DNA from 3 places in the Trichococcus shcherbakoviae genome. Region 1 is predicted to be linked to each of the others. Evidence: predicted binding sites of a transcription regulator. Region 1 holds the regulator's gene; each other region holds the start of a gene.
What was found. Region 1 encodes CtsR, which represses protease genes until heat stress. Its sites were predicted from a motif close to TTGGTCAAAAAAGGTCAAANA; they were not measured.
Positions count from the first base shown of each region.

Region 2: the regulator CtsR is predicted to act here: its motif matches at 2,181-2,201, upstream of clpB (ATP-dependent chaperone ClpB).
Region 3: the regulator CtsR is predicted to act here: its motif matches at 2,487-2,507, upstream of ACKPBX_RS12370 (ATP-dependent Clp protease ATP-binding subunit).

Region 1 covers NZ_OY762653.1:1,512,234-1,517,927, reverse strand. Annotated here, with positions in the region: rRNA gene ACKPBX_RS07330 (23S ribosomal RNA) at 1-1,403, shown strand, start outside; rRNA gene rrf (5S ribosomal RNA) at 1,496-1,611, shown strand; tRNA gene ACKPBX_RS07320 (tRNA-Val) at 1,623-1,695, shown strand; tRNA gene ACKPBX_RS07315 (tRNA-Lys) at 1,701-1,773, shown strand; tRNA gene ACKPBX_RS07310 (tRNA-Thr) at 1,820-1,892, shown strand; tRNA gene ACKPBX_RS07305 (tRNA-Gly) at 1,902-1,973, shown strand; tRNA gene ACKPBX_RS07300 (tRNA-Leu) at 2,001-2,086, shown strand; tRNA gene ACKPBX_RS07295 (tRNA-Arg) at 2,092-2,165, shown strand; tRNA gene ACKPBX_RS07290 (tRNA-Pro) at 2,185-2,258, shown strand; gene ACKPBX_RS07285 (CtsR family transcriptional regulator) at 2,695-3,156, shown strand; gene ACKPBX_RS07280 (ATP-dependent Clp protease ATP-binding subunit) at 3,183-5,669, shown strand.
Region 2 covers NZ_OY762653.1:2,813,575-2,819,268, reverse strand. Annotated here, with positions in the region: gene clpB (ATP-dependent chaperone ClpB) at 1-2,123, opposite strand, end outside; gene ACKPBX_RS13335 (metal-sulfur cluster assembly factor) at 2,254-2,598, opposite strand; gene ACKPBX_RS13330 (prolyl oligopeptidase family serine peptidase) at 2,663-3,421, opposite strand; gene ACKPBX_RS13325 (Cof-type HAD-IIB family hydrolase) at 3,454-4,263, opposite strand; gene ACKPBX_RS13320 (hypothetical protein) at 4,300-4,734, opposite strand; gene rplS (50S ribosomal protein L19) at 4,861-5,214, opposite strand; gene trmD (tRNA (guanosine(37)-N1)-methyltransferase TrmD) at 5,374-5,694, opposite strand, start outside.
Region 3 covers NZ_OY762653.1:2,613,883-2,619,576, forward strand. Annotated here, with positions in the region: gene ACKPBX_RS12365 (DUF1827 family protein) at 1-9, opposite strand, end outside; gene ACKPBX_RS12370 (ATP-dependent Clp protease ATP-binding subunit) at 170-2,374, opposite strand; gene ACKPBX_RS12375 (phosphocarrier protein HPr) at 2,772-3,038, shown strand; gene ptsP (phosphoenolpyruvate--protein phosphotransferase) at 3,040-4,773, shown strand; gene ACKPBX_RS12385 (glycosyltransferase) at 5,012-5,694, shown strand, end outside.

The DNA of each region.
Region 1 (5,694 bases):
AGCAACAAGTCTGAGAACGAGTGAAATGCTTTTTCTCTCAAGGACAAGTTGTGATGGGGAGCGAAATTTAGTAGCGAAGTTCCTGATGTCACACTGCCAAGAAAAGCTTCTAGTGAGAAAGTAACTGCCCGTACCGCAAACCGACACAGGTAGTTGAGGAGAGAATCCTAAGGTGTGCGAGAGAACTCTCGTTAAGGAACTCGGCAAAATGACCCCGTAACTTCGGGAGAAGGGGTGCTGACCGCAAGGTCAGCCGCAGTGAATAGGCCCAAGCGACTGTTTATCAAAAACACAGGTCTCTGCAAAATCGAAAGATGACGTATAGGGGCTGACGCCTGCCCGGTGCTGGAAGGTTAAGAGGAGAGGTTAGCGCAAGCGAAGCTTTGAATTGAAGCCCCAGTAAACGGCGGCCGTAACTATAACGGTCCTAAGGTAGCGAAATTCCTTGTCGGGTAAGTTCCGACCCGCACGAAAGGCGTAACGATTTGGGCACTGTCTCAACGAGAGACTCGGTGAAATTATAGTACCAGTGAAGATGCTGGTTACCCGCGACAGGACGGAAAGACCCCATGGAGCTTTACTGCAGTTTGATATTGCGTGTTTGTATCACATGTACAGGATAGGTAGGAGCCAATGATACCGGGACGCCAGTCTCGGAGGAGGCAACGGTGGGATACTACCCTTGTGATATGACCACTCTAACCCGCTGCTCTTAGCGAGCAGGGAGACAGTGTCAGACGGGCAGTTTGACTGGGGCGGTCGCCTCCAAAAATGTAACGGAGGCGCCCAAAGGTTCCCTCAGAATGGTTGGAAATCATTCGTAGAGTGTAAAGGCAGAAGGGAGCTTGACTGCGAGACCTACAAGTCGAGCAGGGACGAAAGTCGGGCTTAGTGATCCGGTGGTTCCGCATGGAAGGGCCATCGCTCAACGGATAAAAGCTACCCTGGGGATAACAGGCTTATCTCCCCCAAGAGTTCACATCGACGGGGAGGTTTGGCACCTCGATGTCGGCTCATCGCATCCTGGGGCTGTAGTCGGTCCCAAGGGTTGGGCTGTTCGCCCATTAAAGCGGTACGCGAGCTGGGTTCAGAACGTCGTGAGACAGTTCGGTCCCTATCCGTCGCGGGCGTTGGAAATTTGAGAGGAGCTGTCCTTAGTACGAGAGGACCGGGATGGACACACCGCTGGTGTACCAGTTGTTCTGCCAAGAGCATCGCTGGGTAGCTATGTGTGGACGGGATAAACGCTGAAAGCATCTAAGCGTGAAGCCCCCCTCAAGATGAGATTTCCCATCACTTTAAGTGAGTAAGACCCCTGAGAGATGATCAGGTAGATAGGTTGGGAGTGGAAGTACAGCGATGTATGGAGCGGACCAATACTAATCGGTCGAGGACTTAACCAATTTTTAAAAAGAAGAAAACTCAAGCGGTGTTTTCGGGTTCCCTTTAATTTTGTAGATTCAGTTTTGAGAGAACAACGTTCTCTTGAAAAATGTGCGGTGACGATGGCAAGAAGGTCACACCTGTTCCCATCTCGAACACAGAAGTTAAGCTTCTTAGCGCCGATTGTAGTGAAGGGTTTCCCTTTGTGAGAGTAGGACGTTGCCGCGCATTTATATTATGGAGGTTTAGCTCAGCTGGGAGAGCGTCTGCCTTACAAGCAGAATGTCGGCGGTTCGATCCCGTCAACCTCCATTCATGAGTTATTAGCTCAGTTGGTAGAGCATCTGACTTTTAATCAGAGGGTCGCAGGTTCGAGCCCTGCATAACTCATTCATCATTCTTGCGATAATGATGGAACAATTGAATATACCGAGACGCCGGCTTAGCTCAGTTGGTAGAGCATCTGATTTGTAATCAGAGGGTCGAGGGTTCAAATCCTTTAGCCGGCATCCAAAAATGCGGAAGTAGTTCAGTGGTAGAACATCACCTTGCCAAGGTGGGGGTCGCGGGTTCGAACCCCGTCTTCCGCTTTTTTTTATTTTAATGGCTATCTTTTAGCCGGGGTGGCGGAACTGGCAGACGCACAGGACTTAAAATCCTGCGGTGAGTGATCACCGTATCGGTTCGATTCCGATTCTCGGCACTTACGCACCCATAGCTCAATTGGATAGAGTACTTGACTACGAATCAAGCGGTTACAGGTTCGACTCCTGTTGGGTGCATTTTTCACATAATTATGACCGGGAAGTAGCTCAGCTTGGTAGAGCACTTGGTTTGGGACCAAGGGGTCGCAGGTTCGAATCCTGTCTTCCCGATAAATAAAAATAGACGCAGAAATCATTCCGATGGTTTCTGCGTCTATTTTTTTGTGTTAACGTTGGCCAGCTTCACGGGTTAGCCCTTCGGAAATTAGATAAATCGTACCTATTGCGCTCTACGATGCTCAGTCGGCACGATTTCCTAAATTTCTTTCAGGGCGGAACCAACCCGTTCAGCTTTTCTCATTGATATATTGCCGTTTTTTCCCTTTAAGTATATAATGAGGAACATTCCAAATAATTCTGTTGGAAATGTTTGGGGAATACGCTGTTGTAGAGGGAGTAGCAGGCAGTCTGGATGGGTTTCAGCTTTCTTGACTAGTTTGCCACAAACGTCCTCGGATAGCCCTTTCTGTTTGACAGTTATGTAGGAATAGCATAATATAAACATATAATAGTCAAAATTAGTCAGGGGAAGGGAGGCGTCCATTCCATGCATGGTCAGAACATGTCAGATATCATCGAAGCGTATATCAAAAAGATTCTGAATGCAGAAGAGCAGATTGAAATCAGACGGAACGAAATGGCAGATCGTTTTCATTGTGTACCTTCACAGATCAACTATGTCATCAATACCCGTTTTACGGAACAGCAAGGCTACTCGGTCGAAAGTAAACGCGGCGGAGGCGGCTATATACGCATCATGAAGGTGAAAATCCTGGATCAAGCGGAATTGTTGGATAAGCTGATCGCTATAGTAGGCGAAAGCATCAACCAGAAAGATGCGTTTGCGGTAACCCAAAATCTATACAGTCGCGGTATCATCACGAAACGCGAAGGAAACCTGATGTTGTCGGTATTGGATAAGTCACTTGCCCCATACACAGGCGAACACGAAGAAAGATTACGAGCCTTGCTGTTGAGGAATTTTTTGAACAGCTTGCGCTTTGAATAGATGAGCCCGTAGAGGAGGCGTTAAAAATGAATGAATTATTTACAGATAAAGCCAGCCAAGTATTGTTGTTGGCAACAGAAGAAGCGCACAAATTTAAGCATCAATCCATCGGAACGGAGCATATGCTTCTCGGACTAGTCCGGGAGCAAGAAGGCATTGCCGGAAAAGTGTTGCGTGGCTACGACATTGATGAGGAAGGAGTCCGCGAAGAGATTGTTCATCTGACCGGTTTCGGTCAAATGAATACGGAGGACTTCAACGCGCCGTTGCCATTTTCTCCTCGGGCTAAAAAAGTCATTATGTATGCGACAAATGAAGCGCACAAATTGGGGGTTCCTTTGGTAGGAACTGAACACCTTTTATTGGGCTTGTTGAAAGAAGAAATTCTGGCAGTCAAAATCATCAAAAACCTGCAGATCGATCCGAATTTGCTGCGTAAGTCTCTCTATGAGAAACTGGGCATCAAACAACCGACCAAACCGGATATGCGTTCAGCCAAAAAGACGGATAAAGTGGAAGAAGGAACGCCGACTTTGGATTCCTTGGCCCGCAATCTGACAGAATTGGCACGGGAAAACCGGATGGATCCGATTGTAGGACGCGACAAGGAAGTCCGCCGCATCATGCAGATCGTTTCCCGCAGAACGAAGAACAATCCAGTATTGGTAGGGGAACCGGGTGTCGGCAAGACCGCCATCGTGGAAGGTTTGGCACAGAAAATCGTGGCCGGAGATGTTCCGGATACATTGGCGAACAAACGTATCATGATGTTGGATATGGGTTCACTGGTTGCAGGTACGAAATACCGCGGTGAATTCGAGGAAAGAATGAAGAAGATCATCGACGAAATCTACAATGACGGCAATGTCATTCTGTTCATCGATGAGTTGCACACCTTGATTGGTGCAGGCGGAGCGGAAGGGGCAATCGATGCCTCCAATATCCTGAAACCGGCATTGGCAAGGGGCGAACTGCAGACAATCGGTGCCACCACCCTTGATGAGTACCAAAAATATATCGAAAAAGATGCGGCGTTGGAAAGACGTTTCGCACCTATCCATATCGATGAGCCCACACCTGAAGAATCGGTTGAGATCATGCGTGGCTTGCGTTCCCGTTACGAGGAGCACCATGGCGTGGAAATCACTGATGAGGCGCTGAAAGCAGCTGTCCAGTTATCCGTGCGCTACATCACTTCCAGAAGATTGCCGGATAAAGCGATCGATCTGATTGATGAATCCGCTGCGAAAGTCCGTTTGGATGTCACACACGGGGATACGCCAATCGGGAAAATCGAGTTGGAAATCGCGAAGTTGTCGAAAGACAAAGAGGAAGCTATCCTGAATCAAGACTTCGACAAAGCTGCCCGCATCCGCAAACGCGAAATGACGAAGAAGCAGAAATTCCAAAAAATGGTGGAACAACAAGCCCAAACAATCACGCACTACGATCTGAAAGTGACCGAAAACGACGTAGCCGAAGTGGTGGCTTTGTGGACCGGGATTCCGGTCAACCAGATGGAGCAGAAGGAAAGCGACCGTTTGATGAGGCTGGAAAAAGTGCTGCACGAACGCGTCATCGGCCAATCTGAGGCGGTAAGTGCAGTGGCCCGCGCAATCAGACGTGCACGTTCCGGATTGAAAGACCCAAATCGCCCAATCGGCTCGTTCCTATTCTTGGGTCCTACCGGTGTCGGCAAGACTGAGCTGGTGAAAACACTGGCTGAAGCGATGTTCGGGACAGAGGATGCCTTGGTTCGTTTGGACATGTCCGAATACATGGAAAAATACAGCACAAGTCGTCTGATCGGCTCCCCTCCCGGCTATGTCGGTTATGATGAAGGCGGCCAGTTGACGGAAAAAATCAGACAGAAACCCTACTCGGTCATTCTTCTCGACGAGATTGAAAAAGCCCATCCGGATGTCTTTAATATCCTCCTGCAAGTGCTCGATGACGGTCATTTGACAGATTCCAAAGGACGGAAGGTTGATTTCCGCAACACGATCTTGATCATGACTTCCAACTTGGGTGCAACGGCTTTGCGTGATGAAAAATCGGTCGGATTCGCGGCGAAAGATCTCAAGCATGATTATAAAGCGATGGAGAAACGCATCCGCGAAGAGCTGAAGAACAGCTTCCGTCCGGAGTTCCTGAACCGTATCGACGAAACAATCGTCTTCCACTCCTTGGAGAAAGACGAGTTGCATGAAATCGTCAAATTGATGGCGAACGGCATCGTGAAACGCTTGAAAGATCTCGATATCCATGTGCGCATCACGCCTGCAGCCATCGATGTCATCGCAAAAGCCGGTTTCGATCCGGAATACGGCGCACGTCCGATCAGACGCGCGATTCAAAAAGAGATCGAAGACAAGTTGAGTGAAGAAATGCTGAGCGGCTTGATCAAATTCGGCGATACCGTTACGATTGGTGCCCAAAAAGGCAGCATCCGGATCTCAGTGAAGCCCGCCAAGGCAGAAAATAAAGACAAAAAAGTGCCGGTAAATTCTTAAGAGCAGCAGGTCTTCAGTTGGGAGA
Region 2 (5,694 bases), 1.3 Mb from region 1:
GAATCGGTCAAACGGCCATCATCCAATACTTGCAACAGAATGTTGAAGACATCCGGGTGCGCCTTCTCGATTTCATCCAAGAGAATGATCGTATAAGGGCTTCGGCGGACCGCTTCCGTCAACTGACCGCCTTCTTCGTAACCGACATAGCCAGGGGGTGCCCCGATGAGCCGGGAAACTGAAAATTTTTCCATGTATTCGCTCATATCGAGTCGGACCATATGTTCATCTGAGTCGAACAGATTTTCCGCCAAGGCTTTCGCCAATTCCGTTTTCCCGACTCCAGTAGGCCCCAGGAACAGGAAAGACCCGATTGGACGGTTAGGCGACTGCAAGCCGGCACGCGAGCGCAGAACGGCATTCGTGACGCTCTCCACTGCTTCCTCTTGCCCGATGACCCGCTTATGCAACGTTTCCTCCAATTTCAGGAGTTTGTCCCTTTCACCCTCAACCAGCTTCGTAACCGGGATGCCGGTCATCCGTCCCACAACTGTTGCGATTTCGTTTTCGGTGACCGATTCCTGGACAAGGTTGCCTTCTTTACCTCTCCGGGCTGCATTCTCCTTTTCGAGAGCCGCCAATTCCTTTTCCATCTGCGGGATACTGCCGTGGCGCAAAACTGCCGCCCGTTCCAGGTCATAGTCGGCTTCCGCATCCTCCAACTGTCTGCGCGCGTCCTCCAGGTCCTCCCGTTTGGCACGCAGCTTTTCGACCTCTTCCTTTTCATTGCCCCATTTCATGCGCAATTCATTTGATTCTTCGCGCAGATCGGCCAACTCGACTTGCAGAGTCGCCAATCTTTTCTTGCTCTGATCGTCGGATTCCTTCTTCAGGGCTGCCTCTTCGATCTCGAGTTGCATCAGTTTGCGGCTCACTTGATCCAATTCGGTGGGCATCGAATTCATTTCCACTTTTATGTTTGCGCATGCCTCATCGACAAGATCGATTGCCTTATCCGGCAGAAACCGGTCAGTGATGTAGCGATCGGATAAGGTCGCGGCCGCAACGAGGGCATTATCATGGATATTGACGCTGTGGTGGATTTCATACCGTTCCTTCAATCCCCTCAAGATGCTGATTGTGTCGGCAACTGTGGGTTCTTTCACCAATACCTTCTGGAATCTCCGCTCCAAGGCCTTGTCCTTCTCCAGATTTTGGCGGTATTCATCCAGAGTGGTCGCTCCGATACAATGCAATTCACCTCTGGCCAGCATAGGTTTCAGCAGATTGCCGGCATCCATACTCCCCTCGGTTTTCCCAGCCCCGACGATCGTATGGATCTCATCAATGAACAGGATGATGCGGCCGTCGCTTTTCTTCACTTCTTTCAATACTGCTTTCAGGCGTTCCTCGAATTCCCCGCGGTATTTGGCTCCCGCAATCAAAGAGCCCATATCCAATGAAAAGATCGTTTTGTCCTTCAGGTTATCCGGCACGTCTTTTTTCACGATCCGTTGGGCCAAACCTTCCACGATGGCGGTTTTGCCGACGCCCGGTTCACCGATCAGGATCGGGTTATTTTTTGTTTTTCGCGACAAAATGCGGATGACATCCCTGATTTCTTCGTCCCGGCCGATGACCGGATCTTGTTTTCCGCTCCTGACTGCCTGCACAAGGTCTATGCCATACTTTTCCAACGCTTCATATTGATCTTCCTGATTTTGCGAAGTCACGCGTTCTCCCCCTCTCATATCCTTGATTTTTTCGGCGATCATTTTTTCCGTAAGACCTTGATTTCCCAGAAATTTGGTCAAAGGATGATTTTTCAGTGTCATCAAGCTCAAAAGCACCGTATCCGTGGAGATGAAATCATCCTTCAACTCCGACCGCTTGCGGTCTGCTTCCAGAAAGAGATTGTACAGATTTTGGCTGAATGTTTGCCCATACTGGACGGAAGTGCCCTCAATCACCACTGATTTATCCAGTTCCTTGTCAACTGCCGATTCAAATGCCTCGACCGCCACCCCTGAATCGATATAAAAATTGCGCGCAAAACTATCCGGCTGCAGAAATATTTTCCACAGATGGGCGACATCGATGGTCTGGTGCTTGCGCACCATGGCGATACGTTGCGCTTCTGCTATTGCCTGCTGCAGGGCTGTCGTCATTTTTTCCATTTCCATGCTAGGACCTCCTCGAAATTCTACTGCATTCATGCTTTATAGGACAAGTATACGACTATGGTCAGAATTGGTCAAATTATAACGCGAAAAAAAAGAACAACAAAGGTGATTTCCTTTGTTGTTCTTTTCATCATCGGATTCCTAACGCGATGCGTGCATAGCGGGACATTCTATCTGTCGTCCAGGCAGGATACCATACCAATTTCACTTGCGTTTCGGTTACTTCAGGAACAGCTTTCAACGCACGATGAATTTCATCGGTGATGACATCCGCCAATGGGCAGCCCATCGTTGTGAGCGTCATTTTGATCAGGCAGAAGCCATCCTGTTCCAATTCCACTTCATAGATCAAACCCAAATTGACGATATCTATCCCTAATTCCGGATCTATCACTTGCTCAAGCGCCGCCAAGACGCGTTCTTTTATGCTTTCCAATTCTTCTTGCGAAAATTGGGGATTTATCTCTTCAGTCATTGCATACACCTCTACCCTTTCTGGATTAATTTGATGATAACAGTTTGTGCATAGAAATTCAATGCTAATATACGTTCCCCAAAAATGCAGCCATTTCCTCAAAAATAGCGTAAGGAACCTTATGCCCGGCCCCCTCTGTTGACCGGAAGCAAATATTATCCGCAAAAGCTTCCCCACTGATTGAGCTGACGAACTGAGCCATCTGTTGGTATGGAACACTTTCATCGGCTGTGCCATGCCAGATATAAAACGGCGTGTCCACGAGCGCTTCCGGATGTTCTTTGAGGCTCAGGCTTTCAAATGGCGCCATCAAGGCATTGACTTTCTCATCATCAATCGGCGGTAGGCCCTCCACCCAACGGGACTTCAATGCCCAATGGGACAAACCGATCGGATCCGGGCTGCCCATCAGACAGGCTGCCGAATGGATCCAAGGGTATTGCGTCAAGGCGATGCAGGCCGTGATGCCTCCCATCGAAAGGCCTGTGACCGAGACTTTTTCCCTTTTTGCCAACCCCGCTTCAACGTAGACCGCTACAATATCGGGAAGTTCTTTGATGTTTTGCAGGACGACCGACCAGAATTCTGCCGCCGGTTCGCCAGCATAGGCTTCATCTTTGCGTTCACCATGGCGATAGGCATCGGGGATGACCACCCGCATACCGTTGCTGGCTAACGCATAACCGGGCTCCAGGCCTCGCTCTTTTTGGTTCGTGATGCCATGATAAAAGAATGCGAGCGGAATGGCCTCATTTTTCTTAGCTTCTTCAACGATTTCCAGAATCGGTATATTATGAATGATTTTTCTTTCGATTACGATCAATTGGATCCCTCTTTTTCAGCTCTGATCTGCTGCTATAGGCAAAAATATTTTTCCAGATAGATTGCCAAACCGTCATCATGATTCGTATGCGTCGTTACATCGTCGGCAATCTTCTTTAATGCCGTGATCCCATTCTGCATGACGACACCATGACCAGCATAGCGGATCATTTCCATATCATTGTCCTCGTCACCGAAGGCAAGAATATCTTCCCGCTTGATGCCGTAGTTATTCGCGACCACTTCAACGCCAAGTGCTTTTTGGACGCCGGCGGAGACGATTTCAAGGCAGGGCATCGTGCCACCCCACGTCCGGATTTCGATGGAATTCCCATAACGCGCCAAAATCCGATCCCGGATGGCTTCCAAATTCCGTTCGTCCGAAAACACATTCATGGAAGTAGGATTTTCCGACAGCGTATCCTTCGAAGTGATTTGCGTCGCCAACAAATTTTTCGGGAAATATTCGTTTGACGGCAGCGTTGCGGTGGATGCGAAAAGCTTGTTCTTGCCTTCTATGCAGATAAAATCGATTCCCATTTCTTCACGTTGTTCGATCAGATCCATCGCAAAATCTTTGTTCAGCGTCTTGTGGTAATAATTACTCCAATTGTTGTCAGTGGGATTATGGCATAAGGCACCGTTGAAGTTCACCAATGGAGTGGTCATCTTGAGCGTCTCATAAAATTCTTTGCTGTTTCTGTAGGGACGGCCAGTTGCGATCATGACCAGATGGTTATCCTTTTGCAACCTTGCCAGCACATTTTTGGTCCGATCGCTCAACAACGACTGATTGTTGAGTGTGGTTCCATCCAAATCTAAAGCGATTAGTTTTTGTTTCATAGTTCCTCCTGCGTTTTCCGCGTCAGAGACGAATACTCATTCGATCCCAAGCGACGGAAATTTGCTTTTTAATTCTGCTGTCATGACCTTTGCGATATTCGATCCGATCACGAGCATTTCATATAGTGGTTTGACATCGGTTGTCGAGCGGCCCAAAAGCCGAAGGAAAATCTCGCCATCCCCCGCCAGGCAAAGTGTATAATAAAAAGTCTTGGTTTGGTTCAATTCATTGATCAGTTCCAACAGGTTCACTTTATCAGCGTAATTATTCAGGTAAGCCAATTTTCTGTAGCTGATCTGAAAATCACTTTCGGCCTCATCTTTCGCGATGACTACACCGAACGGCAAGGAATGTTCTTTATCGAGATTGAATTTCCCCTGATACAAATACTGACCATTTTGGATGGGATGACTTTTCAGTGGCATGCCTTTTTCTTGGAACTTTTGGTCAAGCGCTGCTAATATCGTCAAAACTATCACTCTTTTCATATATGGTGCTACTAGTATAGCACATTTTCCCCAAGAATTACGCTTATCACGATATACAAAAAAGGTCCGGAACCGAAGTCCAGACCTTTCCATATGTCATGCGGAATATTAACGACGTTTTTCTCTGATACGAGCAGCTTTTCCGTGTAATGCGCGCAAGTAATAAAGTTTTGCACGACGCACTTTACCGAAGCGAACAACTTCGATTTGAGCTACACGAGGTGTGTGCAATGGGAATGTACGTTCCACACCGATACCGTTGGAAATTTTACGTACTGTATAAGTTTCGCTGATTCCGAATCCGCGACGTTTGATGACTACGCCCTCGAATAATTGGATACGTTCTCTTGTTCCTTCGACTACGCGAGCGTGGACGCGAACAGTGTCTCCAGGACGGAATGTAGGAATATCACTACGTAATTGTCCTTGTGTAATTGCTTCAATCAATGGTAATTGACTCATGTTTTTTTCTCCTTCCAACCGACATTCATACACAATCTTTCAGCACAGCGGAATATCGTATTATGTGGAGCAGTCTCTCTGCTCACCTGTAGAATTCTACCACAATAATTTTGACGTGTAAAGTATTTTTCGTTTACATTGTTTGAATTTCAAGGCGCACTATTGCGCTTCATTATCTGCCTTTTCTTCAAGCAGTATCTCCGCCAACCAGGCTTGCTGCTTTTTCGACAAAGTGATCTTTTCCAACATTTCCGGACGTCTCAGCCAGGTTTTGCGCAAAGATTCTTTTTCTTGCCAATCAGCGATTTTTTGGTGGTTGCCGCTGAAAAGCACTTCAGGGACGACATCCCCCCGAAAATCGCGTGGTCGCGTATATTGGGGATGCTCGAGCAGCCCGGTCGAGAATGAATCGGTCTTGTTCGATTGCTCATTGCCCAATACTGCCGGCAACAGCCGGACAGTCGCATCGATCATGACCAT
Region 3 (5,694 bases), 1.1 Mb from region 1:
CAATTTCATGGACGAACACCCCTAACTTAGGTTGGCTGTTTATAGAATAATTATATAACAACTGTTGATTTATTTAAAGGGTAAAGAAATAAATGAATAATTTTCATTGCCTTTCAAAAGAAAAAGGCAAGAGTCCATTCATGAACTCTTGCCTTTGCGAAAGCGTATCTTATTCAGATACCGTTGTTTCTGTGCGTTCGACTTTGCTGACGACCATCAGATTGCCTTCTTCATCTGCGTCGACAAATAAATCTTTGATTTTAGGATTATCCAAGTAGAATTCGGCTACCTGGTCCTCAATCTGATCCTGGATGACACGGCGCAGTGGACGTGCACCCATGCTTGGGTCATAGCCCAGATCGATGAGGCGGTTTTTTGCTTTCTGTGAGACAGTAACGCTGATTTCTTTATCCTTAAGCAATTCGTTGACGTCATCCAACATAAGCGTGACGATGCTGCTCAAATTCTCTTTGGACAATTGGTTGAACTCGACGATCGCATCGAAGCGGTTGATGAATTCAGGTTTGAAGTAATCGCTCAAGCGATTCAGGATGGAATGCGTCTTGCCTTTCATGGCTGCGCCGAAACCTACACTTGCTTCCTGGACGCCTGTGCCGGCGTTGCTGGTCATGATGATGATGGTGTCCTTGAAGCTGACGGTTCTGCCTTGGGAGTCCGTCAGGCGGCCGTCATCAAGGATCTGCAGGAAGAGATGCATCACGTCCGGGTGGGCTTTTTCGACTTCATCGAGAAGCAGAATGCTGTAGGGACTGCGGCGGACACGCTCGGTCAATTGGCCGGCTTCGTCGTAGCCGATGTACCCAGGAGGCGAACCGATCAATTTGGAGACGGCGTGTTTTTCCATGTATTCGCTCATATCGAAGCGGATAATCGCATCCTCGGTCCCGAACATTTCGATCGCCAACTGTTTGGCCAATTCGGTCTTGCCGACACCGGTAGGTCCCACAAACAAGAAGGAGCCGATCGGGCGGTTTTTGCGGCTTAATCCGATCCGGTTTCTGCGGATCGCTTTGGATACTTTGTCGATGGCTTCGTCCTGGCCGATGACATTTTTCTTCAGATCGCTATCAAGATTCCTCAATTGCGTTTGTTCTTTTTCAAGTAACTCACCTACCGGAATATTTGTTTTGATCTCAATAATCTTTTGGATATCCTGTTCCGTGACGACGGGATCGCCATCGGCCGGCGTCGGATTCTGTTTCATCTTGTTCAGATTGGTGATCTGATCGCGATAATAGGCAGCTTTTTCGTAATCTTCCGCATGCAGGGCTGCTTGTTTTTCCTGTTCCGCCGCTTCGATGCGTTCCTCGATCTGTTGCGGATCGATGGGCTTAATGGTCAGGTTCTTTTTGGATCCGGACTCATCGAGCAAGTCGATGGCTTTGTCCGGAAGGAAGCGATCCTGGATATAGCGGTGCGATAATTTGACAGCCGCTTCCAGTGCTTTATCCGAATATTTGACGTGATGATAATCTTCGTATTTCGGACGGATGCCTTGGAGAATGATCAAAGTCTGTTCAGGTGTCGGTTCATTCACCCGGACGGGCTGGAATCGGCGTTCCAAAGCAGCGTCTTTTTCGATTCTGCGGTACTCATTCAGCGTCGTGGCGCCGACCAATTGCAGTTCGCCTCTCGCAAGGGCGGGCTTCAGGATATTGCCTGCATCCATGCTTCCCTCAGCGTTTCCTGCCCCGACGATTTCATGGATTTCATCGATGAAGAGGATGATTTGTTTGTTTGCACGGATTTCATCCATCAATTTCTGCATCCGTTCCTCGAATTGGCCGCGGATGCCGGTTCCTTGGACGAGTGAGACGACATCCAAGCGGATCACTTCTTTGTCCAGCAATTTCTGAGGAACATCACCGTCCACGATTTTTTGGGCAAGGCCTTCCACCACAGCTGTTTTGCCGACTCCAGCCTCGCCTGTGAGTACCGGATTGTTTTTCGTGCGGCGATTCAGGATTTCGATGACGCGTGCGATTTCACTGTCTCTTCCGATGACAGGATCGATGCCGCCATCGCGGGCCAATTGCGTCAGGTTGATGCCGTATTCGTCCAGCAAGCCGCCTTTGCCGCCGCCTTTTCCTCCACGGGCAGATTCAGGGGCAGGAGGCTGTTGGAAATTCTGTTCTTGGTTTTGCTGCATTTTCTTGAAGAAGGAATCCAGATTACCGAAAGAAAAAGGGTCTACAGGGCCTTGGGATCTTGGATTCGGATTGTTTTGTTGCGATTGAGCGGCTTTGAATTCTTGATAGCAACTCTGGCATAAGTCGATTTGGCGTCTTTGTCCATTCACGCTGGCATACAGATGAATGGAAGCTTGGTTTTTTTCGCAATTTTGACAAAGCATGGCAATCTTCCTTTCTATGTGGATCATAGCTACATGTATATTATAGTAGTAACGGCTAAGGAATTCTCGTGAGAAGGTATCCTGACCAACTCTGACCTTATGATCCCATTATACATTGACCTATTTTGACTTTCAAGTAGTTTGCCTTGAAACGAAACGAAAATTTTATAGCGGGACGCCATTCAGCCTAACGGAATGGTTGTATTAAATTAGTGGCATTTCGGCAATTATGACAAAAATTTGAACGAATCTGGTTAAAACAGTTGTAGTATAAAGCGAAAGATGGTAATCTTATTCAATGAAAGGGTTATTTTTAGTCCGTGTTTCCATTTTTCTGTTATAATGGAAACGTATTAAAAATACCTTAAATAAATACATCTCAAAAGGGGTTTATGACATGGAAAGAAAAGAATATCACGTAATCGCAGAAACAGGGATTCACGCACGTCCAGCAACTTTATTGGTGCAAACTGCAAGCAAATTTAATTCAGATATCAATTTAGAATACAAAGGTAAATCAGTTAACTTAAAATCCATCATGGGTGTAATGTCATTAGGCGTAGGCCAAGGCGCTGATGTTGTCATCACTGCAGAAGGTCCGGACGAAGCAGACGCTATGGCTGGAATCACTGAAACAATGGTAAAAGAAGGGCTAGCAGAGTAATATGAAAAACCACTTACAAGGAATAGCAGCTAGTGACGGTATTGCAATCGCGAAAGCGTATTTGCTTACTGAACCGGATCTATCCTTTGAGAAGCGTAAAGTGGAAGATTCAGAAGGCGAAATTGCTCGCCTTTTGCAAAGCTTTGAAACCGCTAAATCAGAGGTAAGTGCAATCAGAGACAAAGCGGCAGTGTCACTTGGCGAAGAAGAAGCACAAGTTTTTGATGCACATTTAATGGTATTATCCGATCCAGAAATGATTGGATCAATGAACTCCAACATCCGCGACAACGGTGTGAATGCTGAATCAGCACTTTCTGATGTTGCCGGCATGTTCATCGGTATGTTCGAAGCGATGGAAGACAATCCATACATGCAAGAACGTGCTGCGGATATCCGCGACGTTACGGAGCGTGTATTGAGCCACTTGTTGGGCGTCAAAATCCCTAACCCATCGTCAATCACTGAAGAAGTGATCGTCGTTGCAAAAGATTTGACTCCTAGTGATACTGCTCAATTGAACCGTGATTATGTAAAAGGATTCGTTACCGACATCGGTGGACGCACATCCCACAGCGCAATCATGGCCCGTTCTTTGGAGATTCCTGCAATCGTAGGTTCAAAAGAAATCACACAAATCGTCAAAGATGGCGATATCATCATTTTGGATGGTTTGGACGGCGACGTCTTCATCAATCCTGATGAAGAAACATTAGCTGCATACAAGAAGAAAGCTGAAGAGTTCTCTGCGATGCAAGCTGAATGGCACAAACTGAAGAATGCAGATACAGTGACAGCAGACGGTAAACACATCGAATTGGCAGCCAATATCGGAACGCCTAAAGATTTGGAAGGCGTTATCGCCAACGGCGCTGAAGCAGTAGGTCTATATCGTACTGAATTCCTGTACATGGATTCTTCGGACTTCCCGACAGAAGATGAGCAATTCGATGCTTATAAAACTGTTTTGGAAGGCATGGAAGGCAAACCTGTCGTAGTTCGTACAATGGACATCGGTGGGGACAAAGAATTGCCTTATTTGGAATTGCCGAAAGAAATGAATCCATTCTTGGGTTACCGTGCAATCCGTATTTGTTTGGCTGAGCCAGAAATGTTCCGTACACAATTGCGTGCATTGTTGCGTGCTTCCGTTTACGGTAAATTGCGCATCATGTTCCCGATGATTTCGACTCTGAACGAATTCAGAGCTGCAAAAGCGATGTTGGATGAAGAAAAAGCGAATCTATTAGCCGATGGCGTAGAAGTCGCTGATGATATCCAAGTAGGTATCATGATCGAAATCCCAGCAGCAGCTGTTTTAGCTCATCAATTCGCTAAAGAAGTAGATTTCTTCAGTATCGGAACAAATGACTTGATCCAATACACAATGGCGGCAGACCGCATGAACCAACAAGTTTCGTACTTGTATCAACCATACAACCCAGCTATCCTTACGCTGATCAAGCATGTTATCGATGCTTCTCATGCTGAAGGCAAATGGACTGGTATGTGTGGCGAGATGGCCGGCGATCAAACAGCGGTTCCGTTGTTGGTAGGTCTTGGTTTGGATGAGTTCTCCATGAGCGCATCCAGCGTCCTGAAAACACGCAGCTTGATGAAACGCTTGGATTCCAAAGAAATGGAAAAACTAGCGGACAAAGCGATCAATGAATGTACGACTGTTGAAGAAGTCATTGCATTGGTTGAAGAAATGAAAGCTAAATTAGTAGACTAAGCCGATTCAGGTTAAAAAGGCCGGGCATGCTTGCATGCCTGGCCTTTTTGTGTGCCTGCGATTTCAAACCGATCATGGATATACAGTCCGTTATATGCTCATCCCGTTTCGGGCGGATATATTTTGAAAAGTAGGTCTGCGGGATGAGTGACAAATATCAGAATGTTCTATATACTGAATATATTGAGCAATTATAAATTTGATGGGATTTTTTCGAGGTGAAATCATGAGAATAGGCATGTTTACAGATTCGTATTTTCCTCAAGTGAGCGGGGTATCCACTTCAATCCGCACCTTGAAAGAGGAATTGGAGGCAGAAGGTCATGAGGTCATCATTTTTACCACAACCGACCCGAAAGCTGACGAAGCTGAAGAAAATATAATCCGTTTGACCAGTATCCCGTTCTTGTCTTTCAAAGATCGTCGGGTTGCGGTGAAAGGGATGAACAAAGCGTTGAAGGAAGCGAAGAAACAGAATATCGATATCGTGCATACGCATACGGAGTTCAGTTTGGGATTGACGGGCAAATTTGTTGGCTATATGCTGCAGATTCCGACAGTGCATACCTACCACACCATGTACGAAAAATATCTGCACTACATCGCTAAAGGGAAAGTTGTGAAGCCCCGGGCTGTTAAGATAGCCTCCCGTTATTTCTGCAACAGTACGATGGGCATCATTGCTCCAAGCGAGCAAATGAAGGAGAAATTGGCATCTTACAACATCTACAAGGAAATCCGCGTCATCCCAACGGGTGTCAAGATACCAGAACGGATTGCCGGCATCAAAACCAGCAAGCGCAAAGAGTTGGGCATTTCGGATTCCGAATTGGTGCTGCTCTCCCTCAGCAGGTTGTCCTCAGAAAAAAATCTGGACAAGCTTGTTCATGCCTTTCCTGAGGTTGTCGAAGCCTACCCGTC